2 regions of the Variovorax sp. P5_A3 genome follow, and region 2 is predicted to be linked to the other one. Evidence: riboswitches for the same ligand, from Rfam matches in the RefSeq annotation. Region 2 holds a riboswitch; the other holds the start of a gene.
The links. Region 2 has a riboswitch for glycine ahead of AC1D3B_RS16090 (D-amino acid dehydrogenase). Riboswitches for the same ligand answer to the same signal wherever they lie in the genome.

Region 1 (24,295 bases), on a different contig from region 2:
CTCGATGGAGGACTACGCGATTGCCCTGGCAGACGAGGTCGAGGCGCCAAAGCATTCGCGCCAGCGCTTCACCGTGGGGTACTAGGGACTCCCTCAGGCTTGCCCACTTCGTGTGGCCGCCCACCCCCTCGAGGGGGCAATGCCGGCGGACCGGCGGAGCCGGATCCGCGGCATTGCCGGGATCTGGGGGCGGGCGCTATTGCTCCAGTTGTTTTTTCATTGCCTGCATGCCTGCCTGGATCATGGCGCTGATGGGCTGCTCCATCTTGTTGGGCAACAGATCGGCGATCCAGACGAGTCGGCTGTGCGACGCGTCTTCGGCGAACACCTGCAATGACGCGTTGTGATGCGTCAAGCGCTCGCCGGTTGCGGACCAGACCACACGCCGCGCGGCATCGTCGAGGTCCACGATGACTTCGCGCGCTACGACGCCATTGGCGAAGGTGACGATTCGCGCGTCGCCTTCGAGTCTGCAGTCGGTCACGAAGCCCGGCACCAACCGGTGGTGGATCTCGCCGACATCGCGAACGGCGTCCCATATCTTCTCGGCGCTCGCCGCAACCTGAATTTCCTGTCGAATGGATGCCATGACGTCACTCCAGCGAGGAAAGAGACCCGGCGAGTTTAAGGCTCGACACGCCTGCCGGACAGTCCTGCAGACCTACCTCTTGACCCCCAGCAGCCGCTCGAGCACCTCGGGCTGCGCGGCCAGCGTGGCCGCATGGTCGGCATGCACCACGGTGCCGTGATCCAGCACCACCGCTTCGTCAGAGATCGCGAGGATCGCCTGCGGATGCTGCTCGACGACGATGGCGGCCAGGCCCTCGTCCCGCGTGATGCGCCGGATGGCTCGCAGGAGTTCCTCCACGATGATCGGCGCCAGGCCTTCCAGCGGCTCATCGAGCAGCAGCAAGGTCGGATTGACCACCAGCGCGCGTCCGACGGCCAGCATCTGCTGCTCCCCGCCCGACAGCTGCGTGCCCAGGTTGCCCTTGCGTTCCGCGAGCCGCGGGAACATCTCGTAGACGCGCTGCGGATTCCACTTGCCGGGACGCTCGACCGCCGTCAGGTTCTCGTGCACCGTGAGCGACTTGAAGATGTTTCGCTCCTGCGGCACCCAGCCGATGCCGGCTGCCGCGCGCTGGTGCGGCGACAACTTGTGCAGGGCCACACCGCCAAGCGCGATGGTGCCGCCATGCTGGCGCGTCGCGCCGGCCAGCGTGTTGATCAGCGTGGTCTTGCCGGTGCCGTTGCGGCCCAGCAGCGCCAGGGTCTGGCCCTGGCCCAGCGAGAGGGCGATGTCGTGCAACACGACCGCTTCGCCGTAGCCCGCGCTCAGGTTCTCGATGCGCAACAGTTCAGACATGCGCGGCTCCATGGCCCAGGTAGACCTCTTTCACTTTCGGGTCGTTGGCGATCGTGTCGGGGTCGCCTTCGGTCAGGAGGGTGCCGTTGACCAGTACCGTCATGCGATCGGCAAAGCTGAACACCAGGTCCATGTCGTGCTCGATCAGGAGCACCGACACGTCCGCCGGTAGTGCGGCGACGGTTTCCAGCAGTTCCTCGCGCTCGCCCGCAGGCACACCGGCCACAGGCTCGTCGAGCAACAGAACGCGCGGCTCGCAGGCCAGCGCGATGGCGATTTCCAGCAGGCGGCGCTTGCCATAGGCGAGATGCTTCGTCTGCTGTTGCGCGACGTCGGCGAGCCGGAACTGCTCCAGCAGCGTCCCCGCCCGCTCGGCCACACGCTTCGACGCGCCGAGCGGCTTCCACCACTGGCCGCCGAGGCCCGTGTGCTGCGAGACCACGAGCGCCAGCGTTTCCAGCGGCGTCATCGAGTCGAAGAGCTGGTTGATCTGGAAGGTACGGACCATGCCGCGCGAGACCCGGCGGTGTGGCGCGAGGCGGGTGATGTCCTCGCCTTCGAGCACGATGCGGCCTTCGGTCGGCGTGAGAACGCCGGTCAGGAGGTTGATGAGTGTCGTCTTGCCGGCGCCGTTGGGGCCGATCAGCGCATGGCGCGCGCCACGCCGCAGGTTGAGCGAAACGTTGTTGGTGGCCGTGATCCCGCCGAAGCGCATCACCAGTCCCGTCGCCGACAGGACGATGTCGTTCACGTTGTCTTTCACACTGCTCATGGCTTGGCGCTCCCGCGCGCGCCGAACCATGTCCACGGCCTGAGCAGCCGATCGCGACCGACCAGCACCAGCAGCACCAGGATCAGGCCGATCCAGAACATCCAGTACTGCGGCGTGACCGTGGAGAGCGCGTCCTGCAGGAGCTTGAAGACGATCGCGCCCGCGATGCCGCCATAGAGCCAGCCCACGCCGCCGATGACCAGCATCAGCAGCACATCCGCCGAGCGATCGAACGCCAGCACGTCCAGCGAAGCAAAGCCCGTGGTTTGCGCGAGCAATGCACCCGCCGCACCCGCGATCGCGGCAGCGACGGTGTAGATCACGGCCAGGCGCGATACGACCGGGATGCCGATCGCCATCGCCCGCAGGCGGTTGTCGCGGATCGCCTTGAGCGTGGCGCCGAAAGGCGAATGCACCAGCCGCCGCATCAGCAGGAACAGCACAAGCATCACCGAGAGCGAATACCACGCAGCGGTGCGGCCATACAGATCGAAGTCGAAGAGACCGAGCACCGGCCCCATCACGACGCCTTGCAGCCCGTCCGCGCCCCCGGTGAGCCAGTCGAGCTTGTTGGCGAGTTCGAGCAGCAGCAGCGCCGTGCCGAGCGTGACCATGAGGCGCGTCAGGTCAGTGCCTCGCAGGATGGTGACGCTCGCAATGGCGCCCAGCGCGGCGCTCAGCATGATGGCGACCAGCAGTCCCACCGTCGGGTCCGGCATCACCAGCTTCGCGAACAACGCCGCGGTGTAGGCGCCGAAGCCGAAGAACGCCGCGTGCCCGAGCGACACGATGCCCGTGTAGCCCAGGATGAGGTCCAGCGACATCGCGAAGAGCGCGACGATCGCGATCTCGTTGATCATCAGCGCATGCGACGGGACGAGCAGCGGCAGCACGAACGCGACCGCCCATATCCCGAATTCCCACGGCCGCCAGCGCGCCTTGCGCAGCAATCCAGCTTGGAAGTCCATCAGCGGCCTCCCTTGCGCGTGAACAGGCCCTGCGGCCGCCACATCAGGATCATGATCATCAGCAGGTAGACCGTGAAGGCGCCCATCTTCGGAATGAAGTACTTGCCCGCCACGTCCGCGATGCCGAGCAACAGCGCGGCCAGCAGCGGCCCCGTGATCGACGAGGTGCCGCCGACGGACACGACGATGAGGAAATAGATCATGTACTTGAGCGGAAAGGTCGGGTCGAGCCCCAGGATCTCGGCGCCCAATGCACCCCCGAGCCCGGCGAGCCCCGAGCCCACGGCAAAGGTCAGCAGGAACACCACGTTCACGTTGATGCCCAGTCCCGCCGCCACGCGCGGATCGTCGACCGCCGCACGCAGACGGCTGCCGAAGCGCGTCTTCGAGAGAATCAGTTGCAGCACCACCGTGAGCAGAGCGCACAACACGATGATGAAGATGCGGTAGTGCCCCATGCCCAGCATGAATGCGCCGTCGCCGATTTCGGTGCGGCCGCGCAGCCAGTCGGGCAGATGGATGTTCTGCTGCGACGACCCGACGAAGTAGTCGATCCCCGCCACTGCCATGAACGCCAGCCCGATCGAGAACAGCACCTGGTCGAGATGCGGCTTGCCGTACATCGGCCGGTACAGTGTGCGCTCCATCAGTGCGCCCACCAGCGCCACCACGATGAACGCGAGCGGCAGGCAGGCGAGAAAGGGCACCCCCAGCTTCTGCATCGCGAACACCGTGAGGTACCCGCCCGCCATCGCAAAGGCGCCGTGCGCGAGGTTGATGAAGTTCATCAGCCCCAGCGTCACGGCCAGCCCGACCGCCAGCACAAAAAGCAGCATGCCGTACGCAATGCCATCAAACAGAATCGTCAACATAAATAGTAGGGCTCGCCCCCAGGTTGCCCGCACTTCGTGTCGGGCGCCCACCCCCTACCGGGGGCAACACCTGCGGCCCGGCGCAGCCGGTTCCGCGGTGTTCCCCGACTGGCGTGGGGCAGGTTCATGTGTGCAGAGGTTCGTTTGCTATGGGGTCAGGGTTTCGCCTTGCCCGGGTCCTTCACGGCCTTGATCACGTCGAACTCGACGTTGTAGAGCTGACCGTCCTTCTTCTCGACCTTGCGCAGGTACACGTCCTGCGTGATGTCGCGCGTCTGCGCATCGATCAGCACCTCGCCGCGCGGGCTTTCGAAGACCTGCCCCTTCATCGCCGCGAGCAGTGCATCGCCGCCGCCCTGGCCCTTGGTGGTCTTCAGCGCCTCGTAGATCACGCGCATGCCGTCATAGCCGCCGACAGCCATGAAGTTCGGGCGCATGCCCTTGTTGGCCTTCTGGAAGGCGTCGACGAACTTCTTGTTCATCGCGGACGGGTGCGCAGCCGAGTAGTGGTGCGTGGTCACCACGCCGAGGGCGCCGTCGCCCATGTCGTTGAGTTGGTCGTCATCGGTCACGTCGCCGGTGGCGATCATCTTGATGCCGGCCTTGTCCATGCCGCGCTCGAGGAACTGCTTCATCACAGCCGCGCCCGCGCCGGACGGCACGAAGACGAACAGCGCATCGGGCTTGGCGTCACGCACCTTCTGCAGGAAGGGCGCGAAGTCGGGGTTGCGCAGCGGCACGCGCAGAGACTCGATCACCTTGCCGCCGTTGAGCTCGAAGCGCTCCTTGAAGTACTTCTCGGCGTCGTTGCCGGGGCCGTAGTCGCTGACCAGCGTCACTACCGACTTGATGCCGTTCTTCGGCGCCCAGTCGCCCATGGCGACGGAGACCTGCGGCAGTGTGAAGCTGGAGCGCACGATGTACGGCGAGGCTTGCGTGATGCTCGACGTTGCAGCGGCCATCACGACCAGCGGCGTCTTCGACTGCGTGGCGATCGGCGCGGCGGCCAGCGCGGCCGGCGTGACGCCGAAGCCGGCGAGCACATTGACCTTGTCGTTGACCACCAGTTCCTGCGCCAGGCGCTTCGTGACGTCCGGCAGCGCGGTGTCGTCCTTGACGATCAGCTCGATCTTCCTGCCCGCCACGGTGTCGCCGTTCTGTGCCATGTAGAGGCGCGCCGCAGCTTCGATCTGGCGGCCGGTGGACGCCTGCTGTCCGGTCATGGGCAGGATCAGGCCGATCTTGAACGTTTCGGCGGCATGGGCCAGGGGGATGGCCAGCGCGATGGCGGTCAAGCTGGCGGCCTGGACGAGGTGGCGACGTAGCATAAAGCTCTCCTTCATGGATGGATGCTGGAACGGGGGATATTGTGACCAGATGCAAATGCACCGGGACGTCGGCAAACACCTAGCTTGTCGAAGGCAATGAGCGTTTCTGCGCGATCAGCAAATGGGCCGCGCGATCATCGCGCAAAGCGTGTGCTCTCTCATGGACTTTCGGGTCTCCATGCCGAATCGAGCGTGATCGTGCCGACCGCGCGCGACACGCAGGCGCAGATGCGGCGGCCCGCCTGCTTCTCGTGCTCGCTCAGGAAAACATCCCGGTGATCGATTTCGCCATCGACCGCCAGGACATCCATGGCGCACAGGCCGCACTCGCCGCGGCGGCAGTCCCACAGGGTCTGGACGCCGGCACCTTCGAGCGCTTCGAGCAGCGTGCTGCCGGCTGGGACCGTGATCGCCATGTCGTGGCGCGGGATGCGCACCTCGAAGGCTTGTGCCGCGAGCCGACCGCTGCTGCCGAAGGTCTCGAAGCGAAGATCGGCCGTCGGCCGGCCGGCGGCGGACCACGCGCGCTTGACGGCTTCGAGCATCGGCACCGGCCCGCAGGTGTAGAGCTGGCCGCCAGCGGGCAGGGCCGCGATTTCCGAAGCGAAGTCGATCGGCGCGCTGCCGACGTGGGCCTGCACGCTGGTCGTCGTGCACTGGCCGAATGCCTCCTGCAGCGCCGGGAGATAGGCGAGTTCCTGCTCGCTGCGCGCGCCGTACAGCATGCGCACCTTCACGCCGCTGCGTTGCGCCAGCGTCGCGAGGCGCTGGGCCATGAAGACCAGCGGCGTGATGCCGATACCGCCCGCCACCAGCAGGTAACCGGGCGCGCTGACGTCGAGTCCGAAGTGGCTCTGCGGCTCGCTCACCAGCAGCCGGTCGCCAGTCGCGAGCCGCCACATCGCGAGCGAACCGCCGCGGCCGTCGTCCAGCCGCTTGACGGCGATGCGCCACGCGCGGTCGTCGGGCGCGCCCACCACCGAATAGGAACGGGTCTGCACGCGCCCCGAGCCCGGCTCGCCGACCAGCACCTGCACCTGCAAATGCGCTCCGGGCTCATGCCCGGCGACGATGCCTGACTCGGGTGTGATCTCGAACTCGCGCACCGTCGGCGTGAGGTCGCGGCAGGCCGTGATGCGCGCCGGCATCCAGTGGATATCGCTTTTCATCTTGAAACTGCTTCAGGCCCGGCGGCGGATGAGTTGCACGCCCGGCAAGGGATGGTTCTGCGCGCCATGCAGCGCTTCACGGAGATTGCGCTGCGCAATGCGGCTGTGCTCGCGCATCAGCGCCTCGGCGCGCGAGCCTTCGCGGTTCTCGATGGCGTCGAGTACCTGTCCGTGTTGATCCTGCGCGATCAGCAACATGTCGCGCGCGGCGGGCGAGTTCGCCTGCACGACCACGAAGCCGGAGGGCGATGCGAACGGCAGGTTGATCACCCGCTCCAGCTGTTGCGCGATCAGCGTGCTGCCCGACATCTCGGTCAGCAGGCGGTGGAATTCTTCATTGAACGCGACGTAGCGCGAGAACGCCGCGTCGTCGAGCGCGGGGTCGCGCAGCAGTTCGTCGATGCGCTTCAGGCAGGCGCGAGCCTCACGCATCACGACGGGTGGCGCGCCCCGCTCGGCAGCGAGCCGGGCCGACAGCCCTTCGAGCGTGCCGCGCAGCTCGATCGCGTCGGCCACGTCGCGCTCGGAAAAGGTGCGCACGGCATAGCCACCGTTCGGCAAGGCCTCCAGCAGACCTTCCTGTTCCAGACGCATGAGCGCGCTGCGCACCGGCGTGCGTGAGACACCAAGCAACTCGGAGATCGCGACCTCGGCAATGCGCGCGCCGCCCGGCAACTCGCCCGCCAGCACCATTTCGCGCAACCGCAACTGGGCCTTGACCGCCTGGGACCCCCCGGCTTCGGCCGCTTCGCCCGTGGCGGGCGCCACCGTCGTGTTCACGCGCGCTCCGTCACGGCCGGCTGGATCGGAATGGTCTCCGCGCGCGGCTTCTCGCGCGCGATCATCTGGTCGATGAGCCGCCGCGCCCACATGGCGCCGGCGTCGATGTTGAGGTTGTAGAAGCTGTAGTCGGGCCGCTCGTCGATGGCCCGCTGCTGCGCTTCGAGCACCACTTCGTCTTCGCGGAAGATGCCGGCCACGCCTTCGCGCAGTTCATGAGTCAGACGCTGCTCCCCGATGCAGTAGTTGCGCGCGAAGGCCCAGAAATAGAGGCAAGTCTTGTCGGTCTCGGGCGTGACGGTGTTGAGCACGAAGCCGTTGACGCCCTTGCTCCGGTCGCCCGGCGAACCGTCACGCGGCACCGCCCCGCTGCCCGCCTCGGCCACGCCGACGTCGATGTTGACGGTGCATGGCCCTTCGAAGCGAATGATCTGCCAGCGATCGACCTTGCCCCGATAGCCGTGCGCGTGTTGGATCTGCCCGGCCCAGAATGGCGGCGCGTCGATGTCTTCCATCCAGCGCGTCACAGTGGCCGAACGGTCGCCGTGGGTCGCCACAAAGGGCGCCTCGGCCACGGCGCGGTTGCCGATCGACGAGCCGTGCACGAAGGTCTCGTGCGTGAGGTCCATGAGGTTGTCGACGACCAGGCGGTAGTCGCACGCCACGCGGATCATCTTGCCGTCGCCGGCCCATTCGGGGTCGTCGTTCCAGTGCATGTCGGGCACCAGCGCGGGATCGGCCTTGGCCGGATCGCCCGGCCAGACCCAGACGAAGCGATGCTTCTCGACGACGGGATACGAACGCACGCAGGCCGAGGGATTCAGCGTCTCCTGGCTCGGCATGAAGGTGCAGCGACCCTGGCTGTTGTAGACGAGGCCGTGATAGCCGCAGACGAGTTCATCGCCTTCGAGCCGACCGAGCGACAAGGGCATCAACCTGTGCCAGCAGGCATCCTCCAGTGCCGCGACCTGGCCGTCGGTGCGCCGATACAGCACCAGTTTCTGGTTGCAGATCGTGCGTGCCAAAAGTGCGTGCTTGACTTCGACGTCGTACGCCGCGGCGTACCAGGCGTTCAGCGGAAACGGGCTCGTGGAGGCTTTCATGGATACTGACTGTATACATCGAACGCCTAAAATCCAGTCTTTTCGCCATTTTTCAGGGTAAACACCAGTCTCAATGTATCCACAACGGGCATGCCCTGAACGGATACGATCGACCGTTCTTTTCCAGATTCGACGGAGCACCCCATGTCCCAGCACGCCGCCCTGCCTGCCCGCTACGACCACGTCGGCAGCTTCCTGCGCCCCAAATACCTGCTCGAAGCGCGCGAGCAGAAAGCCAAGGGCGAGATCACGCCCGAACAACTTCGCAAGGTCGAAGACAAGGCCATCACCGAGATCGTCAAGTTCCAGGAAGACGTCGGCCTGAAGAGCATCACCGACGGCGAATTCCGCCGCACCTACTTCCACATCGACTTCCTCGAGCAGCTCGGCGGCGTCAAGACCGACATCCCGGTCACCATCCGCAAGCCCGATGGCACGGAGGAGCTCGCACCGCCCGTCATGCGCGTCATCGACAAGGTGCGCCACGCCAAGAACATCCAGCTGGCGGACTTCCAGTACCTCAAGAGCCAGGTGTCGGCCGGCAACACGCCCAAGGTCACCATCCCCTCGCCCACGATGCTGCACTTCCGCGGCGGCCGCGCCGGCATCAGCAAGGAGGCCTACCCCGAGCTCGACCCCACCTTCTACGACGACGTCGCCAAGGCCTACGGCGACGAACTTCGCTCGCTGGCCGAAGCCGGTTGCACCTACGTGCAGATGGACGACACCAACCTCGCCTACCTCTGCGATGAGCGGATGCGCGAAGCCGCCCGCCAGCGCGGCGACGACCCGAACGAACTGCCGCACCGCTACGCCGCCTTCATCAACAAGGTGGTCGCGCAGAAGCCGGCCGGCATGACGCTCGCGATGCACCTGTGCCGCGGCAATTTCAAGAGCACCCACGCGGCAGCCGGCAACTACGAGCCCGTGGCCGAAGCGCTGCTCAAGGAGATGGACCTCGACGCCTACTTCCTCGAATACGACGATGCCCGCTCCGGCGATTTCCGCCCGCTGCGCTTCCTGCCCAAGGGCAAGACCGTGGTGCTGGGCCTGGTGACCACCAAGTTCGGCGAGATGGAAGACAAGGACGAGCTCAAGAGCCGCATCGAGGCCGCCGCCAAGTACGTGTCGCTCGACCAGCTCGCGCTGTCGCCGCAGTGCGGCTTCTCGAGCACGGTGCATGGCAACAACATCGCCGTGGAGGCGCAACGCGCCAAGCTGCGCCTGGTCGTGGAAACCGCGCAGGAAGTCTGGGGTAGCTGAGCTGCCGGGGGCAACACCTGCGGCCCGGCGAAGCCGGTTCCGCGGTGTTTCACAAAGGACTGGCCTTTTGAGGCCGTTTGTTTTGGGGCTCCGGTGAAGTAGGCTTCGCCACATGAAGCTTTTCACTGGTCCCCTCAGCATGTTCGGCGCCAAGGCGCAGATCGCGTTGCTCGAAAAAGAGCTCGCGTTCGAATGCGTCATGGTGCCCTTCGACCGCGACGACAACTACGAGCCCAGGCAACCCGAGGTTCTGCGCGTCAATCCGAAGCGGCAGGTGCCGGTGCTGATCGACGGCGAGGTCGAGCTGTTCGATTCGACGCAGATCTTCGAATACCTCGAAGACCGCGCCCCCCTTCCCCCGCTCTGGCCCGCCGATGTCGCCGCGAGGGCGCGGGCCCGGCAGTTGGAACTCAAGTCGGACGAGGTGTATTTCCCCCACGTGGTGAAGCTCTTCGGCCTTCAGCACGACATGCAAAGCCCTGCGGCGGTGGCGGCCTGCGGTGCCTGCGCCCGATTTCACGGGGAACTGGATCAGCTGCTGGCCGACCGCGACTATCTCGCGGGCACCTATTCCTACGCCGACATCGCCTTCTACATGGCGCATGTGTTCGCCGACCGCAAGGGCGCGGGCATGACCGAGGCCACCCCACGGCTGGTGAAATGGCGCGATCGCGTCGGTGCACGGCCTGCCGTGCGCGAAGTGGTCGGCGCAATGATGGGCTTCCTTGCCTCGGAGGGCCGCCCGGTGCCTGCCTTCCTGCAGCACCTCCGCACGTGAACCGGCTCGACGACCTGCTCGACGAGCTGCTGGACTGGCTGCCTTCGCCGTCGCAGCATTTGCTGGTCGTCACCTTCGCGCTGCTGGTCTACGTACTGACGACGCGCGCACGGCGCGAACAGCGCGCGCCCAGCACGGCGATCGCATGGGTCATGGGCCTCGTGCTGGTGCCCTACATCATCCTCCCGATGTACCTGCTGTTCGGGCAGCGCAAATTGCGGCCGTCGGGCTCGCCCCGCCCGCCGCGGTCCGCACCGGCCGGCCACTGGGCTGCCGATCTGATCGAGAGCTTCGGCCTCGCCTCGCCGGGTCGCTGTGCCCCGCGCTTTCATTCCGATGGCGGTGCCGCGCGCGATGCCTTGTTCGAGGTGATCGAGGGCGCGCGTGAGCGCCTCGACGTGTGCACGTTCATCATCGGCGACGACGCGCTCGGCCACGACGTGATCAACCGGCTGTCGCGCCGAGCTCGCGAAGGCATCATGGTGCGCGTGCTGCTAGATGGCTTCGGCGCGCTGTCGCTGCCGCGCTCGCACTTCGACGCGCTGCGCGAAGCAGGGGCCGAGGTCGCCGTGTTCCGCCCCATCTTCAGCCTGCGCCGAACCGGCCCGCGCAACCTGCGCAACCACCGCAAGCTCACCATCGCGGACGACAGCCGGCTCTGGTCGGGCGGCCGCAATCTCGCGGGCGAATACTTCACGGGCAACGACAATCATCCGACGCCATGGCGCGACCTGTCCTTCGACCTCCAGGGCAGCGTGGCCGCCGCGGCGGCGCGGCAGTTCGACCACGACTGGACATCGGTGCGCAAACGCAAACCGCGCGCGATCTCGGCGGAAGACGACCCGTCCGCCGACGGCCAGGCGCAGTTCCTGCCCAGCGGTCCCGACCAGACGGAAGACACGGCGCACGCGCTGCTGATCGACGCCTGCTTTCGCGCCGAGCATCGCGTACTGGCGATCACCCCCTACTTCGTACCCGGCGACGGCTTGCGCGACGCCCTGCGCCTTGCCGCGCGGCGCGGCGTGCAGGTCACCATCGCGATGCCCGCGCAGTCGAACCACCGGCTGGCCGACTTCGTGCGCGCCCGCGCCATGCGCGACCTCGCGCGAGCCGGCGTCATCTTCCGGATGCTGCCCTTCATGGCGCATGCGAAGGCGGTCGTCGTCGACGACAACCTGGCGCTCTGCGGCTCCATCAATCTCGACATGCGCAGCCTGCTGCTGAATCACGAGGCGGCGGTGGTGTTCTACGGCCACGACGAGGTCGAATGGCTGGCCCAGTGGATCGAGACCACGTCCTCCGCCGGCGAGTCCTATCGTGCGCGCCGGCCGGGGCTGATGCGTGATGTGGCCGAAGGGCTGCTGCTCACGATCGCTTTCCAGCTCTAGCCTTGTTGGTGTAGCTCGCGTTGCCCAGGCCGGTGCCGATGGTCAGCACGGCCCAGCGCTTCACGTCCTGCATGAACGGCAGCTCGCTCAGGCCCTGGACGACTGCGTCGTTGTGCATCAGAGCCTCGGTGGTCTCGCCGTCGATGACAGGGATCCTCTTGCAGAGCTCGCTGGGCAGATGGAAGTTGTCGCTCTCCCAGTCGCCAGGGAGGTTCTGTGCGCCGCGCGAGATCGAGCCGTCCTTGCGGATCAGCCCCGGGCAGCCGATGCCGATGAAGGGCGCGAGCCTGATGCCCTTCTTCCTGCAATAGCGGATCTGCGATTCGAGCATTTCCGCCAGACGGTCGATCAGCACCTTGCGATTGGGTCCGTCATCCGCGTGGCGCCACTTTTCGCGCCGGAGCACCTTGGCCCGCGACAGATCCCTGGCGCGGTTCCTCCGCGTCTTGACTATGCCGCAGCGCACATTGGTGCCGCCGATGTCCAGCGCGAGGATCGCGTCGTACTTCTTGAGCATGGCCCGCGGCGTGAGGTGCACCCAGCCCAGCAGGCCGCCGTCGTCCGTCTCGTGGCCGATGCGCCCGAGTTGCACCGACACCTTCATTTCCTGAAGGATCGCCGCCGCCTGCAGGATCGCGCGCTCGCCGACGTCGCTCTCCGGAAAGCCGCCGCCGATCACGATCCGCTCGACGCCTTGCCACGAAGGCTGGCGCATGAAGCGCTCGATCACCCAGGCCAGTTCCCTGGCGAACTCCTCGATCACGCCGTGGAGCACATCGGCCGCCTCCGAAGCCTTCGCCTGGCCGAGCGCCTCGTCGAGCGTGCGCTTGCTCAGGTCCTTGGAATGGCGTCCGCCAAGCGGGTCCTTGCCCTTGCGACGGCGCCGTTGGCGCCATCGTTCCAGCAATTCGCGGAACGCGGTCTGGCTGGCCTGGTCCCCGATGAAGCCATCCTTGTCCCGCAACTGAAGGCTGTAGCCCTCGACGATGACGGAGGCCAGTTCGCGAGCGCCGTGGACGTCGGGAAGCGGAAGCAAGTCTCGTTCGGAAGGCATCAGATCTTTCATGAAGCCGTCAATCGGCGGTGGTCTCCAGGATCAGGCGAGCCGTTTCCTCCGGCGCGTCCCAATGGGGAAAATGGCCGCACCGCTCGAACCAGTGCAGGCGGGCATCCGGAAACAGCTTCTGCGCGCGCGCCGCCTGCCGGGGAAAGCACACCCGGTCGAGCCGGCCCCAGCCGATCACCATCGGCTTGGACAGGCTCCCGATCGCCAGTCCTTCCTGTGGCAAGCCGCTCACCATATCGCGCAGCATCACGCTGAAGGACGCCGACGAAGCGTAGCTCCGCATCTCTTCCAGCACCAGTGCCGGTGACAACCTGGCGGCTTGTGCCGACAGCTGCGTCAGGAGCAGCGCACGCGACCAGTCATGGCATGCGATCGCCGGCATCGCAAACTGCAGAGCGCGAACCACCCGCATCGAGAAGCAGATCGAACTCTGGTACGCATAGCGCTCCCATCCAGCCCAGAAGCCACCCGGCCCCAGTGAGATGACCGAGCCCAGCACCCCGCCCCGTCGCGCCAGTTCGAGCACCAGGCGAGCGCCCAATGAACTGCCGACCGCATCGGTTCCCACCAGATCGTGCTCCCACAGGAACTGGGCGACCGCGCTGGCGAGCGTGCGCACCGACACCTCCCCTGCGAGCGGGGGACTCTTGCCGAAACCCGGCAGGTCGATCGCGACCACGGCACGCTCGGCGGCAAGCGGATTCAGCACGGTCTGCCATGAGCGCCAACTGCTGCCGAGGCCGTGAATGAGCAACAGAGGCTTCCCTTCACCGCGTCGGACATAGTTGATCTGCACGTGTTCAGTTTGCATTCACACAGTGCGCCGACACATCAGCCTGCCGCACGAGCCGCTGTAGGAGAACGAGCCCCTCGCCACCACCACCACCACCGATACACTGGACCGATGCTTTCACTGCGCCACCCCTGGCTCGTCACCTGCCGGGGCCTGCTCTGCCTGGGGCTGCTCTGCGCCGTCGCGTTCGCCCACGCGCAGGAACAGGGATTGCGCATCGGTTCCAAGCGCTTCACCGAGTCGTACATCCTGGCGGAGGTCCTGGCCCAGACCGCCGCGCCCGAAATGCCGACACCGCCCGTGGTCCGGCAAGGGCTCGGCAACACCGCGATCGTCTACGAGGCCCTGCGCTCCGGGAGCATCGATCTCTATGCCGAGTACACCGGCACGATCGCGCTGGAGATCCTGAAGGGCTCCCAGTCGATGTCGCGCGAAGCGATGAACGCGGCCCTCGCGCCGCTGGGGCTGGGTGTCGCGATTCCGCTGGGCTTCAACGACGGCTATGCGCTCGCCATGCGAGCGGCCGATGCGGACCGGCTCGGCATTCGCACGCTGAGCGACCTGGCAAGCCATCCTGACCTCAAGCTCGGCCTGTCGAATGAGTTCATCGGCCGCGCGGACGGGTGGCAGGGTCTCGCTGCGCGCTACGGATTCAAGCAGACGCCCACCGGCCTCGACCACGGACTCGCGTACGAAGCGATCGGCGCCAGGCAGATCGACGTGATCGACATCTACACCACCGACGCCAAGATCGATCACCTGGGCCTGCGCGTCCTGCAGGACGACCGCGGCTACTTCCCGCGCTATGACGCCGTGGTGCTGTATCGGCTCGACGTGCCCACGCGCTGGCCGACAGCATGGGCGGCGCTGCAGAAGCTCGAAGGCCGCATCGACGAACGCGCCATGATCGCGATGAATGCGCGTGCGGAACTGCAAGGCGTCGCCTTCGACGTGGTCGCCCGCGACTTCCTCGCACAAGGCCACGCCGCCCCTGCGGATGCGGCTTCGCGCGGCTTCGTCGCCAAGCTGTTCGGCCCCGACCTGGGCCGGCTCACGCGGCAGCACCTGATGCTCGTCCTGGTCTCGGTCGGGGTGGCGATCCTCATCGCGGTGCCAGTCGGGATCCTCGTGTTTCCGCACTTGCGGGCGCGCGCGCTGGTCCTGGGTCTCACGGGGCTCTTGCAGACCATCCCCTCGCTGGCGCTGCTCGCGGTGCTGATCTCGCTGATCGGGGCGATCGGCACGCTGCCTGCGCTGGTCGCGCTCACGCTCTATGCATTGCTGCCCATCATGCGCAACACGGTCACCGGCTTGACCGAGGTTCCCGCAGGACTGCGACAGGCAGCCACCGCGCTCGGCATGACGGGCGGGCAGAGCCTGCGCGCGGTGCTATTGCCGCTGGCGCTGCCCACCTTGCTGGCCGGCGTGCGAACGGCGACCACCATCGCCATCGGCACCGCAACCATCGCGGCCTTCGTCGGAGCGGGCGGCTTCGGCGAACGCATCGTGACCGGGCTCGCACTCAACGACCGCGAACTGCTGATGGCCGGCGCGGTCCCCGCCGCCGTGCTGGCGCTGCTGAGCGAGGCCCTGTTCGAGACCATCGAATACCTGATGCGCCGGCGCACGCAAACCTGAATCCGTCCAACCGGAGGATCTCTCGCCCAATCCCTTACACTCGGCCGGTCAGGAGAGAGCCCCGCGACAGCGGTGCCGCCGAAGGCGCAGGTCCCCTCATCACAAGGGCCCGAACGCTCAGGCAAAAGGACTGACGAGGCGCTCTTTCACACGGGGCGTTTCCTTGCTGGAGAGAGGCGGCCCGTCACTACGTCGGAGGGCCGTCCACCGAAGGAGCAAACCCCGATCGTGGGGCGAATCTCTCAGGTAAAGCGGACAGCAGGGGTGGCCCATGGCTCCGGTCATGGATCTGGACTGCCCCTTTGGAGAGTGCCTTGGCCTCCGCATCGACCAACGATCTTCTGAAGACACCGCTTCACACCCTGCACGTGGAGCTTGGCGCCCGCATGGTTCCCTTCGCGGGCTACTCGATGCCGGTGCAATACCCCGCCGGCCTGATGGCCGAGCACAAGCACACGCGCGAGGCCGCCGGCCTGTTCGACATATCCCACATGGGCCAGCTGCGCCTGGTCGGTCCCGACGCCGCGGCGGCCTTCGAGACCCTCATGCCGGTCGACGTGATCGGACTGGCGCCGGGCAAGCAGCGCTACGGCCTGCTGCTCAATGACGAGGGCGGCATCCTCGACGACCTGATGTTCTTCAACGAAGGCCACGACTCGCTGTTCGTGATCGTGAACGGCGCGTGCAAGGCGGCTGACATTGCGCACATCACGGCGAAGATCGGCCAGCGTTGCCAGGTCCTGCCGATGCCCGACCATGCCCTGCTGGCGCTGCAGGGGCCGCAGGCTGCGGCGACGCTGGCGCGTCTGTCGCCCGGCGTCGAGCGTTTCGTCTTCATGACCGGCGGCGCGGTCCAGATCGGCGGCCTGCCGGCCTTCGTCACACGCAGCGGCTACACGGGCGAAGACGGCTTCGAGATCTCGGTCGCGGCCAAGGATGCCGAAGCCCTGGCCCGCCTGCTGCTCGCACAACCTGAGGTCAAGCCCATCGGCTTGGGCGCGCGCAATTCGCTGCGGCTCGAAGCTGGACTCTGTCTCTACGGCAACGACATCGACGAGACCACGACGCCGGTCGAGGCTTCGCTCGGCTGGGCGATGCAGAAAGTGCGGCGCACCGGAGGCGCGCGCGAAGGCGGTTTTCCGGGTGCGGACAAGATCCTCGCCCAACTCACGGCCGCCAGCGGCACGGCAGGCCATCTCGACCACGAGACGCTGAAACGCAAGCGCGTCGGCCTGGTGGCGCTGGAGCGCGTTCCGGTGCGCGATGGCACGCTCCTTGAATCATTCGAAGGCCTTGCCATCGGCCAAGTGACCAGCGGCTTGCTCGGTCCGACGGTCGATCGGCCGGTGGCGATGGGGTACGTCGCGCTGGCCTATGCGGAGCCCGGCACGCGCATCCAGGGGATCGTTCGTGGCAAGCCTGTGCTCATGGAAGTGAGCACCATGCCTTTCGTCCCCGCCCGGTACTTCCGCGGCTGATTCCCCACTGACATTCTTTTTCCCCAAGGAGCTTCTTTCATGACGATCAAGTACACCAAGGACCACGAGTGGGTCAAAGAGGACGACGCAACCCTCGTGACCGTGGGCATCACGGTACATGCGCAGGACGCGCTGGGCGACGTGGTGTTCGTCGACCTGCCGGAAGTCGGCAAGACCTTCAACCAGGGCGAAGTCGCGGGCGTGGTCGAGTCGGTCAAGGCCGCAGCCGACGTGTACATGCCCGTCTCGGGCGAGATCACCGAAGTCAACGAGGCGCTACGCGCCGATCCGTCGCTCGCCAACAGCGCGCCGATGGACGCCGGCTGGTTCTTCAAGGTCCGGATCAGCGATGCGACCCAACTCGAAGCATTGCTGGACGAAACGGCCTACACGAAGTTCTCGGAAGAGAACTGATCCCTCACCGCCCCTCCTGCCTGACCCACCCATCACCTCCATGTCGACGCCCGTCCTGCCAACCCTCCCCTCGCTCGGCGAACTCGAGAACGCCGAGGAATTCATCGCTCGCCACATCGGCATCGAAGCCGGAGACGAGACGCGCATGCTGGCCGCCATCGGCTCGACGACGCGCGCCGAGCTGATCGACGGCATCGTGCCGCCGGCCATCCGCCGCAGCCGTCCGATGCGCCTGCCGGCGCCGGTGACGGAAGCCGACGCGCTGGCCGAACTCAAGGCCATCGCGGCGAAGAACAAGGTGGCGCGCAGCTTCATCGGCCAGGGCTACCACGGGACGCACACGCCCGGCGTGATCCTGCGCAACGTGCTGGAGAACCCCGCCTGGTACACGGCCTACACGCCCTACCAGGCCGAGATCTCGCAGGGCCGCATGGAGGCGCTGGTCAATTTCCAGACGATGGTCTGCGACCTGACCGGCATGGCCATCGCCAATGCGTCGATGCTCGACGAAGCCACGGCCGCCGCCGAGGCGATGACGCTGGCCAAGCGCAGCGTCAAGAGCAAGAGCAACGTCTTCCTGGTGTCGGGCGACTGCCATCCGCAGACCATCGAGGTCATCAAGACACGTGCCGCGCCGCTGGGCATCGAGGTCAAGGTCAGCACCGTGTCCGAGACCCTGCCGCACCTCATGGCGAGCAGCGAATTCTTCGGCGTGCTGGCGCAATACCCCGCCACCACCGGGCATGTGCACGACCTGCGTCCGCTCGCGGGCCACGCGCACCAGTTCGGCGCCGCCTTCTGCGTGGCGGCCGACCTGCTCGCGCTGACGCTCCTGGCGCCTCCCGGCGAATGGGACGCGGACATCGTCTGCGGCACCACCCAGCGCTTCGGCATGCCCATGTGCAACGGCGGCCCGCACGCGGCCTACCTGGCCTGCCGCGACGAGTACAAGCGCTCGCTGCCCGGCCGGATCGTCGGGGTGAGCGTCGACACGCACGGCGCGCCCGCCTACCGCCTCGCGCTACAGACGCGCGAGCAGCACATCCGCCGCGAGAAGGCCACCTCCAATATCTGCACCGCGCAGGTGCTTCCGGCCGTCGTCGCCAGCATGTACGCGGTCTATCACGGCCCGGAAGGGCTGCGGCGCATCGCGCAGCGCGTCGCGGCGCTCACCGCGGTGCTTGCGCAGGGGCTGGAGCAGATGGGCCGCGAGCTGGTCAATGCGACCGCCTTCGACACCGTCACCGTGAAAACCGGCGAGGACACCGCCAGGATCATCGAACGCGCCGAGGCGGCCAGCTTCAACCTGCGCCACCGCGTACAGAACCACCTGGGCATCTCGCTCGACGAGACCACGACGCGCGCCGACATCGAGACGCTGTGGGCCCTGTTCGTGCCCACGGGCAGGCCGATGCCGCGCTTCGATGACCTCGCGGGTCGCATCACGCCGCGCATTCCCGAGGACCTGCGCCGCACCAGCGACTTCCTCACGCACCCGGTGTTCAACACCCACAAGAGCGAGACCGCGATGCTGCGCTACATCCGCAGCCTCAGCGACAAGGACCTCGCGCTCGACCGCAGCATGATTCCGCTCGGCAGCTGCACGATGAAGCTCAACGCGACGAGCGAGATGATCCCGATCACCTGGCCCGAGTTCGCGAACATCCACCCTTTCGCGCCGGCCGAGCAATTGCAAGGCTACGCCCAGCTCGACAAGCAACTGCGCGCCTGGCTCTGCGAGGCGACCGGCTATGCCGGCATCAGCCTGCAGCCCAACGCTGGCTCGCAGGGCGAATATGCGGGCCTGCTGGCGATCAAGGCCTTCCACGAAGCGAAGGGCGAAGGCCACCGCAACGTGTGCCTGATTCCCTCGTCGGCGCACGGCACCAACCCGGCGAGTGCACAGATGGTCGGCATGCAGGTGGTGGTGACCGCCTGCGACGCCGATGGCAATGTCGACATCGACGACCTCAAGCGCGCCTGCGGCACCCACGGCGACAGGCTCGCGGCGGTGATGATCACCTACCCCAGCACCCACGGCGTGTTCGAGACCCGTGTCAAGGAACTCTGCGAGATCGTGCACGCACACGGCGGCCGCGTCTACGTGGACGGCGCCAACATGAACGCCCTGGTCGGCGTGGCCGCGCCCGGCGAATTCGGCGGCGACGTGAGCCACCTGAATCTGCACAAGACCTTCTGCATCCCGCACGGAGGCGGCGGGCCCGGTGTGGGGCCGGTCTGCGTGGTCGAGGATCTCGTGCCGTATCTTCCCGGCCATGCGACCGGTGGTATCGCCTCGCACGGCGTGGGCGCCGTGTCGGCGGCACCGCTGGGCAATGCCGCTGTGCTGCCGATCAGCTGGATGTATTGTCGGATGATGGGCGCGGTGGGCCTCAAGGCCGCGACCGAGATCGCCATCCTCAGCGCCAACTACATCAGTTCTCGCCTGAAGGACCACTACCCGACGCTGTACGCCAGCCCGAACGGCCACGTCGCGCACGAGTGCATCCTCGACCTGCGACCGCTCAAGGATGCCAGCGGCGTGACCGCGGAGGACGTCGCCAAGCGGCTGATCGACTACGGCTTCCATGCACCGACGCTGAGCTTTCCGGTGCCCGGCACGCTGATGGTCGAGCCAACCGAGAGCGAACCGCTGGCCGAACTCGACCGCTTCATCGACGCGATGATCGCCATCCGCGGCGAGATCCGCCGCGTCGAGGAAGGCGTCTGGCCCAAGGACGACAACCCGCTCAAGAACGCGCCGCACACCGCGGTCAGCCTGCTCGGCAGCGAATGGACGAGGCCCTATTCGCGCGAGCTCGGCGGTTTTCCGCTGGCCACGCTCAAGCAGGCCAAGTACTGGCCGCCGATCGGGCGCGTCGACAACGTCTACGGCGACCGCAACCTGTTCTGCAGTTGCGTGCCGGTGGGCGACTACGCGAAGGCCTGAACCCCGGGTCGACATTTTTTTACAACGACGGTCGAAAAGCTGTCGATTTCGCAGTCGCTGCTTCGACGTTGAAGTAGAGCCCCGGAAAAAGCCCCGGTCACACCGACCGGATGCCGGGCTCCCAATTCAATCCAGGAGCAACGACATGCGATTCATGGTGATAGTCAAGGCCAGCAAGGAATCCGAAGCCGGCGTCATGCCCACCGAGGCCATGCTGACGGCGATGGGCAAGTACAACGAAGAGCTGGTCAAGGCCGGCGTCATGCTGGCGGGCGAAGGCCTGCAGACCAGCTCGAAGGGCGCACGCGTGCGCTTTTCAGGCAAGCAGCGGACCGTGATCGACGGCCCCTTCAGCGAGACCAAGGAGCTGATCGCCGGCTTCTGGCTCTGGCAGGTCCGTTCGAAGGAAGAAGCCATCGAATGGCTCAAGCGCGCGCCCTTCGAGGACGGCGAGGAAATCGAGTTGCGCCAGGTCTTCGAGATGGAGGACTTCGGCGCCGAACTCACGCCGGAACTGCGCGAGCAGGAAAAGCGCCTTGCGGCCGAAATTGCCGCCAAGAAGTCCTGACCGCACGCCCCAAACCACAAGGAGATCCGACGATGAAATTCATGATCATCCGCAAGGCCGACAAGGACACCGAGGCCGGCATGATGCCCACCGAGCAGCTCGTCACCGACATGATGAAATACAACGAGGAGATGATCAAAGCGGGCGTGATGTTCGGCGGCATGGGCCTGCAGCCCACCGTGAAAGGTGCGCGCATCAAGTTCAACGGCGGCAAGCCCACGATCACCGACGGCCCCTTCGCCGAGGCCAAGGAACTGATCGCGGGCTTCACGCTGATCCAGGTCAAGTCGCGCGAGGAAGCACTTGAATGGGTCAAGCGCTGGCCACCCATCGACGGCAACGGCAATGTGGAGCTGGAGCTGCGCCAGGTCTACGAGGCCGAAGATTTCGGCGCCGAGTTCACGCCCGAGATCCGCAAGCAGGAAGAACTGCTGCGCGAAAGCGCGGCCGCGCGCGAGAGTTCGTGACGGCCGCCGAAACGCATCGCACCATCAACGCCGTCTGGCGCATCGAGTCCGCCAGGATCATCGGCGCGCTGGCGCGGATGGTGCGCGACGTCGGCGTGGCGGAAGAACTGGCGCAGGATGCACTGGTCGCCGCACTCGAACAATGGCCGCGCGACGGCATTCCGGACAACCCCGGTGCCTGGCTCACCGCCACCGCGAAGCGGCGCGCGATCGACCTGCTTCGCAAGCGGACGCTGCATGCCAGCAAGGAAGAGGAGATCGGCCGGGAGCTCGACGCCCAGCACGCCATGGCCTCCGACGATTTCGCCGAAGCGGTGGACGCGGCGCTCGATGACGAGGTGGGCGACGACATCCTGCGCCTGGTGTTCACCGCCTGCCACCCCGTGCTCTCGCCCGAAGCCCGCGTCGCACTGACCTTGCGCCTGCTCGGCGGGCTGACCACCGATGAGATCGCGCGTTCCTTCCTCGTGCCCGAGCCGACCATCGCGCAGCGCATCGCGCGGGCCAAGCGGACGCTGGCCGCCGCGCGCGTGCCCTTCGAGGCGCCTCGCGCCAACGAACTCGCAGCGCGGCTCGCATCGGCGCTCGAAGTCATCTACCTGGTCTTCAACGAAGGCTACTCGGCCACCACCGGCGACGACTGGATGCGCCCCGCGTTGTGCGAGGAGGCGCTGCGGCTCGGCCGCATCCTGGCCGAACTCATGCCCGACGAGGCGGAGGTCCACGGGCTCGTCGCGCTGATGGAGATCCAGGCTTCGCGTGCCGCAGCGCGCGTCGACGCCAACGGCGACCCGATCCTCTTGCTCGAACAGAACCGGGGGCGTTGGAACCAGTTGTTGATCCGACGCGGCCTCGCTGCGCTGGAGCGTGCCGAAAAGCTCGGCGGTGCGCTGGGACCCTATGCGTTGCAGGCTGCGATAGCGGCATGCCATGGGCGCGCTCGCGTTGCCGCCGACACCGACTGGGCGCGCATCGCCGCCTTGTACGAAGCCCTCGCGCAACTCGCGCCCTCTCCGATCGTGGAACTGAACCGCGCGGTCGCGCTGTCCATGGCCTTAGGGCCTGCCGTGGGCCTCGAACTCGTCGACACGCTGCGTTCGGAGCCGCAACTGCAGGGCTACCACCTGCTGCCGAGCGTGCGCGGCGACCTGCTCGCCAAGCTGGGCCGCACCGGCGAGGCCTACCTCGAATTCAAGCGGGCAGCCGAACTCACGCGCAATGCGCGCGAACGCAAGTTGCTGCTGATGCGCGCGCTGGCGTGCTCGGGCGGCGCGGCCGCTTCGGCTGCCGACTGAGCCGGCGTCACGCTACTTCTTCGCGATCGCACCGGTCGCGATCTGGCGGCGAAAGTCGGTCAGCTTGGCCTTCATGCGCCGCTCGTTGACCGGCCCCATCCGGATCAGCATCTTCTGCCCCGCCGATAGCGATTCGAGCTCCGGATCCACGAACTCGTAGCGCACCCATGGGCGTTCGGACTGCATCTCGCCCTTCACTTCCGTGAGCTTCACCTGCACCGGGCCATTCGGTACGGGCGTCTGCAACAGGTGGTCGATCACCGCGACAAGACGGTCGTTGAAATAGCGCCCGGGATAACCGAGTTCCTCGTAAGCCTGCTGGAACAGCGGGTAAAGCTTGGCATACAGCGCCACCGCGCGCGCCGTGTCGACCGATTCCGCGAAGAGCACGAAGGGGGTGTAGCGGTTGCCGTTGTCGGGGCTGATCGTCCGCGCCTCGCCATTGCCCTGCACGGTGAAGCGATCCGGCGCGGGATTCGTCGGCCAGACGCGGGACGTCGCCTGTGCGCGGGGCAGGTTGTCGACCGTCGCTACCACGCGCCGCACGAAGCCATCGGTCTGGAGGAAGGACGCGACGGATTTCTTGCCTAGCAGCTCGTTGAGCGCCGCGTTGACGCGTGCATCGGCGTCATTCAGCGGCGGCAACGTCGCGTCGGGTTCGGCCAATGCGTCGACCGGGTTCTGTGGGCCCACGGGCTCCGGCGGCGGCGCGGGCGCATCAGCCGGCGCGCCTTGCGGCTGCGGCACGGTCGCGACGGGCGCCTCCGACGGCGCTTCCTTTTGCAATGACCAGCGCCACCACGCGAATGCGGCCGCGAGAATCACCACAACGACAATCGCCAGGGTCCAGACCGAGGATTCGCGTGCTGGCCTGAATTCTGCTGAGTCCCGTTCGGGCATGGTGGAATCGTCCTTTCATCTGCGGTCGGAGACGCGCGGTCCATTTGAAACCACGAACGCGCTTCGTGCCGTAACGCCCTGTGACCGCCATGGAACCCCTATGAACATCGACTTCTCGACCCTCACCGAGCACCAGCGCTACAAACTCATGGCAAGCCTGATCGTGCCACGCCCGATCGCGCTCGTCACCACGATCGGCCCCGATGGCATCGTCAACGCCGCGCCTTTCAGCATGTTCAACATGCTGGGCGAGGAACCGCCGATCGTGATGATCAGCGTCAACCGCCTTCAGGACGGCGTGCTCAAGGACACCGCCGCCAACATTGTCCGCACCGGCGAATTCGTCGTGCACCTGGCAGATGAGGACATCGCCGAGCAGATGCACCGCTGCGGCGACCGCCACCCGCCGCACGTGAGCGAACTCGAGGTCGTTGGATTCACCCCCTTGCCGAGCAGCGCGGTGAAGCCGCCCCGCATCGCCGAGGCTCCCGTCGCCTTCGAATGCACGCTGTGGGAAACGCTGGAGACCGAGAGCCGGCAGATCTTCATTGGCCGGGTTCGCTGGATGCATGCACGTGACGAGCTGATCGACACCGAAACCTGGCGCGTGCGGCTGCAGCATTACTTCCCGGTCGGCCGCTTCGGCGCGAGCTTCTACGTGAAGACACGCGAACGCTACTCCCTGGCGGCGCAGGGCGAGGCCCGCAGCACGTCGATCGACGAGATGTAGGCCAGGGGGACCCCTACGCAATCTACCGTTTTGCCAACAAAGTAATCATCGGCCGTGCGGTCTACCCCTAAGGTAGGCGCAGCCCTACATGCACGAACCGTCAATTGAAGTTAAAAAAGGCGCCTGTTACGGCTTCAGCGACGGAGGATCTGATGTTCAGTTTTTTCCAACCCAACCGAAACGGCCACTTGCGACGTGTCATGACGCTG
Region 2 (6,523 bases):
ACGGCCGCTTCGCACAGTGAGCACCAACGCCCGCCGTTCATGCCATCCCAAAAGGATTCGGACATGCGCGTGGTTGTACTCGGCGCCGGCTTGCTCGGTGTCACCTCGGCCTATTACCTTCAGCAACTGGGCCATGAAGTGATCGTGGTCGACCGGCATGCGACGCCGGCGGCCAAGGCGCGGGGGCGTGCCGCGCCGACCGCCGACGCGTCCGGGCTGAAGCAGCCCGGATCCACGCCTGTCCACGCCGGACGCACACAAGGACAAGGCCGGTGGACCCGCCTGCGTGTGGGGTTGCGCCGCCGCATCGCCAGGCTGGTCGATCGCGCCATCGGTGCACCGCCCCAGCGCGACCCCGTCGAGCACCTTGTTCGCCTCGCCGCCTACAGTCGCAAGAGTGCGCGCATCCTGCGCGAAGAGGCCGGCCTGCCCCAGGGCGGGCGCATCGGAGGCCTGTTGAACCTGTTCACCGACGGCGCGGCCTTCAACAATCGCCTGGCTCGCGCCCCGCACTGGTCCGAACTCGGTTGCGAGGAACAACTCTTCTCGGCCGACGACGCGATCCGCATGGAGCCCGCGCTCCAGGCCATCCGCGAAAAGCTCGCAGGCGCCACCTACTCGGTCGAGGACCCGGCCCGCGATCCTGCGCAGTTCGCGGCAAGCCTGGTCTTCCTGTGCCGCGCCGCGGGGGTGCGTTTCCTGACCAAGCACACGGTGGTGTCGCTCAAGGAGCGTGACGGCCGCATCGACCGCGTCGAATTGCTCGATCCCCACGGCCGCTCCACCACGCTGCGCGCCCAGGCCTATGTGCTGGCGCTGGGCTCGTCGAGCGTCCAGCATGCGGAGTACCTGGGCGTCGACATGCCGCTGCGCTTCGTGCGCGAGTACATCGTCACGATACCGGTCAAGGATCCCGCCCGCGCGCCGCGCGTTGCGCTGCGTGATCGCCAGGGCAAGCTGCGCATCGACCGTGTCGAGACGCCGCAAGGCGACCATCTGCGCGTCACCGCCACGGTTCGTGCCGGCCTCGACGAAGAAAGCGAACCCGATTCGGACCGCTTCAATGCAATCCTGAAGCGCGTCGAGATACTGCTCCCCGGAGCGGGCGACCTGGCGCACGCATCCCTCGCCACGGAGATGCACGCCGTGAGCAAGACGCGCCTGCCGATGATCGGCAAGACGCGCCTCCCCAACCTCTTCCTGAACACGGCACCCGGTACGCCGAGCTGGATCAATGCCCTCGGAGCGGGCAAGTCCATCGCCCGCATCGTCAGCGGCCTGCGCCCCGAACTCCAGTTCGCCTTCAGGGGCTTGTAGCTTTCAAGGCCGTCGGCGCCTACAATCGCCGCACTGCAGGAGAGCGGGTCGCGCAAGCGGCCCCACCGAAGGCGCAAACTCCCATAAACGCTCAGGTCGGCTCGCAAGACGGGCCTGTACTGCACCAACTGTCATAGCCGTCTGGAGAGCCATCACCCCATGTGAGCGTGATGCACCGAAGGAGCAAACCCGTTGCGGGCGCAACGGGTGAATCTCTCAGGTACCGAGGACAGGGGGAGCGGCAACTTGGACGTCGGTCCGGTTGCTATATCTTTTCAGCTTCCGATACCGATCCGTCCAAGCGCTGCAACCTTCGAAGGTGCTTGAAATGCGCGTGATCGTTCTTGGCGCCGGCCTGCTCGGCGTGACCTCGGCCTACTACCTCCAGCAACTCGGCCACGAAGTGACCGTCATCGACCGGCAGGCCACGCCGGCCGCCGAAACCAGCTTCGCCAACGGCGGGCAGATTTCGGTGAGCCACGCCGAACCCTGGGCCAATCCGGGGGCACCCCTCAAGGTGCTGCAATGGCTCGGCAAGGAAGATGCCCCCCTGCTCTTCCGCATTCGCGCCGACATGCGGCAATGGCTGTGGGGCCTGCAGTTCCTGTGCGAATGCACGCCGGCCCGCACCCGCCACAACATCGAGCAGATCGTTCGGCTCGGCACCTACAGCCGCGACACGTTGCAGCAACTGCGCCGCGACACCGGCATCGGCTACGAGCAGCGCACGCAGGGCATCCTGCACTTCTACACCACACAAAAAGAGTTCGACGCTGCCCTCGAGCCCGCCGAACAGATGCGCGCCCTGGGCTGCGATCGCCAGGTGATTTCGGCCGACGAGGCCGTGAAGATCGAGCCTGCGCTGGCCCACATCCGCCCGCAGCTCGCAGGGGCTACCTACACAGCCGAGGACGAATCGGGCGACGCCAATCGCTTCGCACGCGAACTCGTGAAGCTGGCAACGGCGGCCGGCGTCAAGTTCCTCATGAGCCACACCGTGACGGCGCTGCGCGAGGCTGGCGGCAGCATCGACCACGTCGAAGCCACCGACAGCGAAGGCCGCTTCCAGCGCATCCGCGGCGATGCTTTCGTGCTCGCGATGGGCTCACTCAGCCCGCTCTATGCGGCGCCGCTCGGCATCCGACTGCCCATCTATCCGGCCAAGGGCTACTCGGTCACGTTGCCTGTAAAGGACGCGTCGAAGGCGCACCAGGTCTCGTTGACCGACGATGAGTACAAGCTGGTGTTCTCGCGCTACACCTCCGAGTCGGGCGACCGGTTGCGGATTGCCGGGACGGCCGAATTCAACGGCTATGACCGCGACCTGAACCGCGTGCGCTGCGAGGCGATCGTGAGGCGCGTCGAAGAACTGTTCCCGGGCGCGGGCGATGCCGAAAACGCCCAGTTCTGGACCGGCCTTCGCCCCGCGACGCCGAGCAACGTTCCACTCATCGGCGGGACGAAACTGCCGAACCTGTTCCTGAACACCGGCCACGGCACGCTCGGATGGACGCATGCCTGCGGCTCAGGCAAGTCGATCGCCCGCATCGTGAGCGGTCTGGCGCCGGAAGTCGACTTCGCGTTCACCGGCCTGCGCGCGAACACCTCACCCGCGTTGCAGCCCGCCTGAACGGCAGGCGCTCAGTCGTTGCTGGTGAACACCGTCAAGACGCCGGTGTAACCGTAGAGGTGGCTCCGCGCGATCTCGCCGGCCGCGAAGAAGCCGACCAGCGGGACGTCGCCCAGCGCGTGACGCACGATCTGCAATTCCGCCCCCGGCGCACCGAAGTGCGGGCCGCCGCGGCCGGAGCAGCTCACGTACACGGCCCCCGCGATGCGTCGGGCCGGATGCGGCGCCGCTTCGGCTTCGCCGGCGGCCACTGCGCGGGCGGTGGCAAGCGTCTGCTCCTCCGGCTCCAGTTCCTCGCGGATCTCGGCACACACGCGCATGAGGTCGGAACGCGCGGCCTGCGCGTTGCGCCGGCAGAAACTCATGCGCATGCCGGCTTCGGCGACGTCGGCGATCGCCACGCCGCGACGCGTCGGGTCGAGACCGATGATGTGACGCACGCGAACGTCGGCGCCGAGGTCGCGCGTACGCCGCACGCCGTCGCTGCCGGCTGTGGCCAGGCCCACGAGCGTGGCCCGGACCGCGTCGACCGCCTGCTCCGGCGCGTCGAGCGATACCTGCAAGTCGTCCAGCAGCACATCGAGTGCGGGCTCGCCATCGAGTTCGAGCAGCAGGTTGCCGTCGGCCTTCGTGATCTCGCGCTCCCGGGACACCGGCTGGCAGCCTTGCGTGACACGCGACACCAGGCGCACGCCTTCGCCGAAAACCACGCCCGACAAGCCCCCGGAAAACACGCCACCCACGGCCCCATGACCCCGGATGTTGCCGTTGCCGCCGATCGCGAACTGCAGCGAACCGGCGCGCCCTGACGACAGGCCGCCAAACAGGTAGCCGGTGTCGGTGCGATCGGCCATTTCGGCGATCAGTTCGCCGAGTTCAGGCGTCCGCGGATCGGCGTGCACGAGCGCGGTGTGCGCCGCGAAGCCGCTCATTTCCGAACTGGCGAGCGGCGCCACGCCGGAGAACACGCGGTACTGGTCGCTCGGCAGTTCGCACAGCATGACGGTCAGGGCCGGCTCGTCGAAATACTCGGCGTTGTTGGCGGCCACGCCAACGCCCACGGTGCCGGACCAGTCCGTGATCTCCGGCAGTTCAGCACCAAGGTGGTCGAGGATTTCCTGCGCGTCGGCCGCGTAGTGGTCGGTGATGTAGAGCAGGCCCAACGTGGGCGCGTGGGCATAGTCGGACAGCGCCATCTGCGCCCGCAGTTGGGCGAGCACGAGCCCGGCCGCCATGCGCCACTGCGGATGGGTGGCGTGACCGGAGGGAAAGAGCTTCATGCGCGCGGCTTTCTGTCTGGGTTCGACCCGTGAGGAAATCAGCGCCCGCGCGCGCGCTTGCGCGCCGGAGCCGACGACTTGCCGGCCGCGGTGCCGCTGCGGCCGGCGGCAGGCTTCTTCCTGGCGGCAGCGGCGGCCGGCTTGCGGGTCGACTTGGCCGGTGTCGAGCCCATGGCCTTGCCCATTGCGTCCGCCATGGCCGGCACCTTCAACTGCGAGGCGTCCTGCATGGCGGAAGCGGCGATCTGCTGGAACTGCTGCGTGAGCGCGCCCCACCATTGAAGCGGGTCGACGACGCCAGCGCCATCTACCGCCGCACCACCGGGCGCCTTCGCCCGCTTCGACGTTGCAGCGGGTTGTTCATCGGTCTCGACCTCGACTTCTTCGTCCTCTTCTTCCTCTTCTTCCTCGACCTCCGGCTCGGGTTCCGGCGGCGCGGCGCGGAATGAAGGCGCGGGCGCAGATACCGGAGCGGGCGTCGGGGCAGAGGCCTGCCGCGTGAAGACGCTGGCGAGGTCTTCCATGCGGACGTTCATGCCGCGAAGCGTCGAAAGCGTCATCTTCTGGACTTCCAGCGCCTGGATGGTCGCCTTGAGCGCGTGGCCGTTCTGCTCGAGCCAGTACTGCACGGTCTTGAGTTCCTGGATGCGCTTGTCGACTTCCTCGACGCTCAGCGTCGGCGCCACCCAGCTCGACAGGCTCGGCATGCCGGGCACCGCGCTCGCACCGGCCGAAGCACTGCCGGCCGCCAGGTTCCGGAGAAAGTCGAAGCCCGGAACGAACTGGCTGAAGGCGAAGGGCTTGCTCGTGTCGCTCATGGGTGGTCTCCGGAGGTGTGTTTCTTGTCCGGGCAGCTTACTCCAAGCAGCTGGGCTTTTGGGCACGTCAATGCTTGTGTTCGCCGCCGGCGGGCGCGGCAGCACCCGCAAGCACAGGAACGTCCAGTTCCTTCGAGCTCTTCTGGCCCTTGGCATCCTCGAAAAGCAAGGTGAGCGGCACGGTGCTGTCCTTGGCCAGCGCCTTCTTCAGGTCCATCAGCATCAGGTGGTAGCCGCCCGGCTTGAGTTCGACGGTCTGCCGTGCCGGCAGGTCGAGCGCACCCGCCGCGCGCATGCGCATGGTGTCGCCCTCCATCTTCATCTCGTGCACTTCGGCCACGCCGGCCGCCGGTGTCGACGCGCCGACCAGCCGCGAGCCCGACGGCGCGGTGAGCTTCATGAAGGCGCCCGTGCCGCTCTGGCCGGGCACAGACGCGCGGATCCAGGCGTCGCGCACGTCGACCGCCGCCACGCCGGGGGCCAGGACGTCGAGGCGGGCCGCCGGGCTTTCGAGCCCCTCGGTCGAGACGCCGCTGGCCGGGATCTGCGCCCAGTCGGCGCTCCCGGTGTCGCAGGTCTGGAGCACCTTGAACCACAGCGTACCGGGCGTTGCCGGCAGCTTTCCGCGCACGACGAACTCCGCGCGCTCGCTGCCGGGCAGAGCCGTCTGCGCGGATTCGGCCGACCAGCGCACTTCGCCGGCGCTGTCGCCCGCCGCCTTCTGGACGTCGAGCTTCCAGCCCTTGCGCGCCTGCGCATCGGTGAAGGCGAAGCCCTTGGGGAGGCGCACGGTGAGGCCGGTGGTGCTCTTGGCATCCTTGCAGGCATGGCCCACGCGGAATGCGGCGTCGTAGTCGCTGCCCGCGGTGCCCCCGCCAGGCGGCAGGGTCACATGGGCCAGTGCGGCGCCGGTGCCCGACAGCAGCGCGCAGGCGGCCAGGTGCTTGAGAGTGAAGGTGGCGTTCATGAGGGTCCTTTGTCGAAAGTGGAGTCTGGGGTCGAAGCGGACTTCGGCGATGTGGGTGCGCTGCGGATTGCGCGCCTCGGGCCCTGGAGGCGCCGACGCATTGCCGGAGGAATCGACGCCGGCGCACCCGACGGGCGCCCAGCGAGATCAGCGGATGCGGGTCAGAGTTGGCGCGGAGGCCCGCGCGCCGGGAACGGCGCGGCGGGGGCCGCGGCGAGGCGCGCGGCGGGAACGGATCTGACGGAGAACGCCAGCGGCTGGACCGCTGGCAAGGCCAGGACGGGCATCGGCGGCGGCGCCCCGGTCAGCACGCACAACGGGCAATCCAGGTGGGACGCACCCATTTCCTGCACACCGTCGTCCGTCTGGACGATGACCTTGATGGCCCCGGCGGCGGAACAGACCAGTTCCACGGCCCGCGGATGCACCACCGGCGAAGCCACCGCCACGCCGAGCGACAGCACGAACCACATCAGCACGAAGCTGACGAGTCGGTGGGCGCGGCGAAGGG

Region 1: linked by a shared signal. The riboswitch ahead of gcvT (glycine cleavage system aminomethyltransferase GcvT) and the one ahead of AC1D3B_RS16090 (D-amino acid dehydrogenase) in region 2 are both predicted to bind glycine.

The regions. Positions count from the first base shown of each region.
Region 1 is NZ_JBFUKW010000019.1:72,359-96,653, reverse strand. Features, by position in the region: gene AC1D3B_RS25070 (NAD(P)-dependent oxidoreductase) at 1-85, shown strand, start outside; gene AC1D3B_RS25065 (SRPBCC family protein) at 197-589, opposite strand; gene AC1D3B_RS25060 (ABC transporter ATP-binding protein) at 662-1,366, opposite strand; gene AC1D3B_RS25055 (ABC transporter ATP-binding protein) at 1,359-2,138, opposite strand; gene AC1D3B_RS25050 (branched-chain amino acid ABC transporter permease) at 2,135-3,106, opposite strand; gene AC1D3B_RS25045 (branched-chain amino acid ABC transporter permease) at 3,106-3,978, opposite strand; gene AC1D3B_RS25040 (ABC transporter substrate-binding protein) at 4,134-5,306, opposite strand; gene AC1D3B_RS25035 (PDR/VanB family oxidoreductase) at 5,465-6,475, opposite strand; gene AC1D3B_RS25030 (GntR family transcriptional regulator) at 6,488-7,255, opposite strand; gene AC1D3B_RS25025 (aromatic ring-hydroxylating dioxygenase subunit alpha) at 7,252-8,358, opposite strand; gene AC1D3B_RS25020 (5-methyltetrahydropteroyltriglutamate--homocysteine S-methyltransferase) at 8,503-9,621, shown strand; gene AC1D3B_RS25015 (glutathione S-transferase family protein) at 9,734-10,399, shown strand; gene AC1D3B_RS25010 (phospholipase D-like domain-containing protein) at 10,396-11,787, shown strand; gene AC1D3B_RS25005 (ROK family protein) at 11,765-12,841, opposite strand; gene AC1D3B_RS25000 (alpha/beta fold hydrolase) at 12,861-13,664, opposite strand; gene AC1D3B_RS24995 (ABC transporter permease/substrate-binding protein) at 13,758-15,284, shown strand; glycine riboswitch at 15,324-15,427, shown strand; glycine riboswitch at 15,441-15,553, shown strand; gene gcvT (glycine cleavage system aminomethyltransferase GcvT) at 15,599-16,762, shown strand; gene gcvH (glycine cleavage system protein GcvH) at 16,802-17,176, shown strand; gene gcvP (aminomethyl-transferring glycine dehydrogenase) at 17,217-20,126, shown strand; gene AC1D3B_RS24975 (YciI family protein) at 20,272-20,694, shown strand; gene AC1D3B_RS24970 (YciI family protein) at 20,727-21,161, shown strand; gene AC1D3B_RS24965 (RNA polymerase sigma factor) at 21,158-22,456, shown strand; gene AC1D3B_RS24960 (DUF3014 domain-containing protein) at 22,469-23,356, opposite strand; gene AC1D3B_RS24955 (flavin reductase family protein) at 23,457-24,086, shown strand; gene AC1D3B_RS24950 (hypothetical protein) at 24,239-24,295, shown strand, end outside.
Region 2 is NZ_JBFUKW010000009.1:64,378-70,900, forward strand. Features, by position in the region: gene AC1D3B_RS16085 (FAD-dependent oxidoreductase) at 64-1,317, shown strand; glycine riboswitch at 1,344-1,439, shown strand; glycine riboswitch at 1,449-1,560, shown strand; gene AC1D3B_RS16090 (D-amino acid dehydrogenase) at 1,646-2,947, shown strand; gene AC1D3B_RS16095 (FIST signal transduction protein) at 2,959-4,227, opposite strand; gene AC1D3B_RS16100 (PhaM family polyhydroxyalkanoate granule multifunctional regulatory protein) at 4,266-5,045, opposite strand; gene AC1D3B_RS16105 (copper chaperone PCu(A)C domain-containing protein) at 5,113-6,012, opposite strand; gene AC1D3B_RS16110 (DUF2946 family protein) at 6,174-6,523, opposite strand, start outside.